One region of the Cellulophaga algicola DSM 14237 genome, then DNA from elsewhere that is predicted to be linked to it. Evidence: riboswitches for the same ligand, from Rfam matches in the RefSeq annotation. Region 1 holds a riboswitch; the other holds the start of a gene.
The links. Region 1 has a riboswitch for S-adenosylmethionine ahead of CELAL_RS10800 (homocysteine S-methyltransferase family protein). Riboswitches for the same ligand answer to the same signal wherever they lie in the genome.
Positions count from the first base shown of each region.

Region 2: it holds a riboswitch for S-adenosylmethionine, as region 1 does, so the genes downstream of both, CELAL_RS19320 (Na+/H+ antiporter NhaC family protein) here and CELAL_RS10800 (homocysteine S-methyltransferase family protein) in region 1, are expected to answer to the same signal.

Region 1 is NC_014934.1:2,486,540-2,489,964, forward strand. Features, by position in the region: gene cobA (uroporphyrinogen-III C-methyltransferase) at 1-651, shown strand, start outside; gene CELAL_RS10795 (NAD(P)/FAD-dependent oxidoreductase) at 726-1,787, shown strand; SAM riboswitch class I at 1,924-2,051, shown strand; gene CELAL_RS10800 (homocysteine S-methyltransferase family protein) at 2,222-3,217, shown strand; gene CELAL_RS22605 (four helix bundle protein) at 3,237-3,416, shown strand.
Region 2 is NC_014934.1:4,451,723-4,455,147, reverse strand. Features, by position in the region: gene CELAL_RS19325 (sensor histidine kinase) at 1-430, shown strand, start outside; gene CELAL_RS19320 (Na+/H+ antiporter NhaC family protein) at 469-1,770, opposite strand; SAM-I-IV-variant riboswitch at 1,819-1,916, opposite strand; gene CELAL_RS19315 (porin family protein) at 2,088-2,963, opposite strand; gene CELAL_RS19310 (WGR domain-containing protein) at 3,342-3,425, shown strand, end outside.

The DNA.
Region 1 (3,425 bases):
GTAAATCCTGAATTGTTAGGGTATGCAGAACATGCAGAACTCATCTTTGTAGGGAAGCGCAAAGGGTGCTATGCGTATCAGCAAGAGCAAATTAATGAACTTATCGTGCAGCGTGGAAAATCGCAACATGTAATTCGTTTAAAAGGGGGTGATCCTTTTATTTTTGGTCGAGGTGCAGAAGAGATGGAATATGCAGCAAAGCATGGTTTACATGTGGCTATGGTTCCAGGGATATCCTCATCTGTCGCGGTACCGGCATCTCAAAATATACCAGTGACTAAAAGAGGAGCTGCAGAAAGTTTTTGGGTCATTACAGGAACCACAAAAGAACACAAGCTTTCTTCAGATGTGGCTCTTGCAGCCAAATCAAATGCTACGGTAGTAATCTTAATGGGAATGTCAAAATTACCAGCAATAGTAGCTTTGTTTGAGAAAGAAGGAAAAGCAGAAACGCCAATCGCTATCATCCAGAATGGCACAAGAGAAAATGAAAAGATAGGAATAGCAACTATTTCGACTATTCAATCAGAAGTAGAAAAGCAAAACTTAACCAACCCCGCAATTATAATAATCGGCGAGGTGGTTAATCATAGAAAAGCACTGGCAAGTGCAATAGAGTCGTATAAACAAGTAGACGAAGTACGCGATTAATTTATTTTACTGTTGTAAATTTGCAGTAGTATTTTAGGTGTTATTTCAAACAAGAATTTTTTCAATTAGTAGAGATGATAAAAACAGATATCTTAATTATCGGAGCGGGACCAACAGGGTTATTTACCGTTTTTGAAGCAGGATTATTAAAATTAAAATGCCATTTAATTGATGCATTACCACAAACAGGTGGTCAGTGTTCAGAGATATATCCAAAGAAACCAATTTACGATATTCCAGCTTTTCCAGAAATTTTAGCAGGAACATTGGTAGATAATCTTATGGAGCAAATTAAGCCTTTTGAAGCGGGTTATACCTTAGGAGAGCGTGCAGAGACATTAGATAAGCAAGAAGATGGTTCATTTATCGTGACTACAAATAAAGGTACACAACACCATGCGCCAGTAGTGGTTATAGCAGGTGGTTTGGGTTCTTTTGAGCCAAGAAAGCCTTTGATACCAAATATTATAGATTTCGAAGATAAAGGAGTAAATTACTTTATTAAAGACCCAGAAGTATACCGTGGTAAAAAAGTAGTTATAGCTGGTGGAGGCGATTCTGCTTTAGATTGGGCTATTTTCTTAGCAGATGTTGCTTCAGAAGTTTCTCTAGTTCATAGAAGAAATGAATTTAGAGGTGCATTAGATTCTGTAGAGAAAGCATCAGAATTAGCAAAGCTTGGTAAAATTAAATTGTTTACTGAAGCTGAGGTTATTGGTGTTGCAGGAGATGGTAAGATTGAATCTGTAGTGATCAAACATAACGATAAGGAAAAAGAAGATACTATTTTAGAGGTAAATAACTTTATTCCTTTATTTGGTCTTTCTCCAAAATTAGGTCCAATCGGCGATTGGGGATTAGAGATTCATAAAAATGCAATTAAAGTAAATAACGCTAAAGATTACCAGACAAACATCCCAGGTGTTTTTGCTATTGGTGATGTAAATACGTACGAAGGTAAATTGAAATTAATTCTTTCAGGGTTCCATGAGGCGGCTGTTATGTGTCAATTCGCATATCAAATCGTTAATCCAGGAAAACGTTATGTCATGAAGTATACTACTGTTGGTGGTGTAGAAGGATTTGACGGAACTAAAAAAGAAGCTAAAAAGGAAGTGGTACAAAGTATCTCTTAAATTTAAAATTTTTTCATCTATAAAAGCCTTCTTACTTTAGTGTTAGAAGGCTTTTATTGTTTAGTTTATTTGGTTTTAATTATGCTGTGGTGTTTCTTTGCAGTCAATTCAAACAGTTCATTGCAACATTGAAAAATAGTTATCAAGAAAGGTGGAGGGACTAGACCCTGTGAAGCCTTGGCAACCCTTTTAGAAGTAGGTTTACTCCAAAAGAAGGTGCTAAGTTCTATTCAAAATTAGATTCATTTTTGAAATAGATAACAAAAGCGAAACATTTCGTCTTAGTTTTTACTTTACTTGATATTTTAATATTAGAGCATTTCATTTGCACAACAGCAAATGAGCGTGCTATCCGCTATATCTTTTTTACTTGATTAAGTAAAAAAGGATGTCGCTGCTATCACTAATGCAGAGCAGTTTTTTAGAAAAGAGAAATGAAGAACATAAAAGAGATACTTAAAGAGAGAATCTTAGTGCTAGATGGAGCTATGGGAACTATGCTTCAACGCCATAAATTTACCGAAGAAGATTTTAGAGGAGAGCGTTTTAAAGATTGGGAACACCCTTTACAGGGTAATAATGATTTGTTGTCATTAACACAGCCAGCAGCAATAGCGGATGTGCACCGTAAATATTTTGCAGCAGGAGCAGATATTGTGGAAACCAATACATTCTCGAGCACTACAATTGCCATGGCAGATTATTACATGGAAGACCTGGTATATGAACTAAACTATGAATCTGCAAAAATAGCAAAGCAGGTAGCAGATGAATTTACGGCAAAAGAGCCACACAAGCCCCGCTTTGTAGTTGGTAGTATTGGCCCGACGAACAAAACGGCAAGTATGTCTCCAGATGTAAACGACCCAGGATATAGAGCAGTATCCTTTGATGAATTAAGAATAGCATATAAGCAGCAGGTGGAAGCCTTGATTGATGGTGGTTCAGATTTGCTAATGGTAGAAACCATTTTTGATACGTTAAATGCTAAAGCAGCATTGTTTGCGATTGAAGAAGTAAAAGATGAGCGCGGTATTGATATTCCAATTATGGTAAGTGGTACGATAACAGATGCTTCTGGAAGAACTTTATCAGGGCAAACAGCAGAAGCTTTTTTGATTTCTATATCACATATTCCAATTTTATCGGTAGGTTTTAACTGTGCTTTAGGAGCAAGTCAATTAGTACCCCATTTAGAAGTTTTGTCCGCTAAAACTGGTTTTGCAGTATCAGCGCATCCAAATGCAGGTTTGCCAAATGCCTTTGGTGAATATGATGAAACGCCAGATGAAATGGCAGCTCAAATAAAAGAATACGTAGAAAAAAACTTAGTGAATATAGTAGGGGGTTGTTGTGGTACTACACCAGAGCATATTTCTGCTATTGCTAACGTAGTGAAAGATATAAAACCTAGAATAGTTGCGGGTTAATCGTAAATCGTTGATTGTTTTGACGAAAATTTTTCCTAAAGAGGAACAATATGGGCAGACATCGCGAATAAGAAGGTGCGTGGTTTCCGTGTCTTCGAATATAGCAGTGGGCTGTGGAAGAAGAACTTCAAATGAAACTGTGCATTTTTTGCATATTAGTCGAGGTTCTTTATATGAATTAGAAACTCAATTAATTTGACAAAAGATT
Region 2 (3,425 bases), 2.0 Mb from region 1:
GATAGATTTTAATGTGATGTTGAAAGAAGTGCTAGAAACCATGCTCGTTCCTGATACAACTACAATTACAATCCAAGAAAATTTACCTACGCTTTATGGTAATGCATGGCGCTATAAGCAAATTTTTCAAAATTTAATTCAGAATGCTGTTCGTTATACAGACAAGGAGCAGGGGAGTATTGAAGTTGGATTTGTTGAAAAGGGCGATTTTTATGAGTTTTTTGTAAAAGACAACGGAATAGGTATTAAAGCAGATTACTTTGAAAGAATCTTCAAAATTTTCACCAAATTAGAAAGTACAGGATCTTCTTCTGGTATAGGCCTTTCTATTGTGAAAAAAATAGTAACGTTTTACAAAGGTTCTATTTGGTTAGAAAGCCAAGAAGGTGCGGGTACTACCTTCTATTTTACACTTTTAAAGACAAAATAGAAATGGCATAATTAAAGCTTCTTAGATTTTAAAAATTGTTAAGCTTTTCTCATGGGATTAAAACTTACAAACGCCACAGTATATAAAAAAAGCAAGAGTAAATACCAAGTATTAGAAACTAGGTCTAGGTAATCTATTTTTCCTTTTGAGAAACTCAAAATCATCAAGACTTGGGCACCATATGGTAATAAACCTTGAATAATACAGGCGAAAATATCCAAAATTGAGGCTGTTTTTTTCGAGTCTAAACCATACTCATCATTTATAGTTTTGGCAATAGGGCCAGCAATAATAATAGAAACGGTGTTATTCGCAATAGCCATATTAATAGTACTTACCAAGCCTGCTATTCCTAACTGTGCTGTTTTTTTATTTTTGATTAGTTTTTTGATGTGTACTAGTATAAAATTGATACCTCCATTTTTTTCCACCAATGCAGCCAATCCTCCTGTGAGTAAAGACAACAAGAATATTTCTGTCATATTGGTAAATCCACCGTATGCAATTTTCGTGGAGGCTATTAAGGTAAAATCGCCATCAAAAATCCCCAGAAGTACAGCAAAAATGGTACCTACCAGTAAGGTTGCAAATACATTTACGCCAACAATAGAAAGGATAATAACCAATACATAGGGGGCTATTTTAAGGACCGAATAACTGTAAATAGCAGTGGCTGTTTCATCAGTTTTTAGCCCTAATCCCTGAAAAACTAAAATAGCAATGGTAAATAAGGCAGCAGGAACGGCAATTTTAATATTCTGTTTAAACTTATCACTCATCTTGCAGCCCAGAGATTGTGTTGCGGCTATGGTAGTATCAGAGATTACAGACAAGTTGTCTCCAAACATGCTCCCACCTAATAATGCCCCACACAAAATGGCTAAATCTGCATTACTTTTATCGGCAAAACCTACAACAATGGGTGCTAATGCCACAATAGCGCCTACAGAAGTACCGGTAGAAACCGATAAAAAACTAGCGATCATAAAGATACCCACATAGATATATTGTAGTGCAATATAATCTAAGCCAAGATTTACAATAGCAGCTACACTACCTGTTTCATTGGTAATTGCTGCGAATGCCCCGGCCAATAAATAGATAAGGCACATGGTTAATATTTTATCATCCCCACAGCCTTTGAGTAAGGTTTTTATTTTTGAATCTATAGATTGTCTAAAGAGAACAAAAGCAACGATTATACCTGCAATAACCGCAATTGGAGCCGGTAGCGCATAAAAATCATTTTGATAAATACCCACGCCTAAAAACGTAAAAACAAATACGAATAGGGGAATTAATGCAGAAAATTTAGGAATGCGTTCTTTTTGATGTGCCATCTGATTGTATACTAAAAAAAAAGGAATAGCAGCAAATAAATAGAAATATGAATTAACATTTGTTCCAAGTAATTGGCTTATCTCTTTAGCACCTTGCTCGTTAGTGCAGGTTGCTATCTCTTTTTTTGAGATTCTTGATAATTATTTTAAGGCGGCAAATTTAGGGTATAAAAGGAGAATTAAAACTAAAAATATGTTAATTAATATGCGGTATCTTTTTCTTATTAGCAGAGGTGATGAAACTATGGCGTAAAAAAAAAACCTGCCCTTTATGAAAGGGCAGGTTTTTATGACAATACGTACTATGAAGTATGTTGTTATTCTTTAGAAGCCGAAGGCTTGAATTTGTACGTGATACCAAAATTAATTCCGAAAGAAGAATAAGGTACTTTTTGCGATAATTTTTTAGTAGTATCCGTATCGCTACTTGATAAGTTATCTACATAAGTTGTTTTTTTATTGGTTCCTTCAGGTAAGTTATCTATAGAAAACACACCAGGAGCAGCAACAGTTCCGTCCGGTAAAACGATATCCGTATTAAATTCTGAAATCTCAGAATCTTTACGCTTTAAGCTAATCCCATAATATTCAGCTTCAGCAAAAAGGCTAAGGTTTGGAGTCAATTCATAGTTATATCCAAGAGCAGCAACAAAGCCTAGAGGAAAATGTCCATGAAAATCTTCTTTATAATTTGTTTCTGAATATGATCCAGAAGGTAAATTTTGTGCTTGTGCCTCTTCATCAGTAAATACAGCCTTGTTATAGACTACAGCTTCTGTTTTACCAGCAACTTTGAACAAACCACCTATACGTCCAAAAACATTATTATTAAATTTGTATACTAATGAAGCAGACCCTCCAAAAGCACGTGCTCTGGCAATAGCATTTACTTGTTGACTTGTAGAATTTACAACCGTAATATCTTGGTCAGATCCATTTAAATACCCTAAACTAACGTCTGCTCCAAAAGTGTCATTAAAAAAATACGTACCTCTTATTTGAAAATTCACACCTTCTCCGTAACTCCCGTAAGAGTTCTCAACATTTGCTCCTGTTTCAGAAACTGTAGTTACGGTACCCAATTTCATTCCGGCACTACCCACTGCATATCCAGTACTGGCAGAAACTTGAAATTGACTGAATGCTGAACTTGTCATTAGTATCGCAGTAAGCGCTATAAAAATATGTTTCATAAAATTTGATTTTAGTTTTTAAATTAATTTTTAAAAATTATTTATTGAGTTTTAATTTTGGGTAAATATACTTTTTTTTGCGTGTTGCAATAGTTAAAATCAGTGTAAGAATTAGTTTACTTTACAAAGTTTTAACTTTTTTTAAAACTATCTATGTATCGTTCAATTACTTAGCGGTTTTATTTCTTAGACCTGGATGAATCAGTAAATGTTAAATTGAAGGAATAGTACGTATAAATGTTGATGTATACGCACCGAGTTTGCAGCGTATAGAAAATTAGTCATAGAATTTATAGCCTTTTTTATTCATTTACTCGTTCAAATCCGTTGATAGTTTCTTTGAGTTTTATATATTTAAAATCTAAAAATGTAGATAGGTTGAAATTAGTACAACAAAAGAAACTCTATTTTTCTGAAGGAAAATCGGATAAGGTTTATGAAGTAGATCTTTGTGAAAACCAA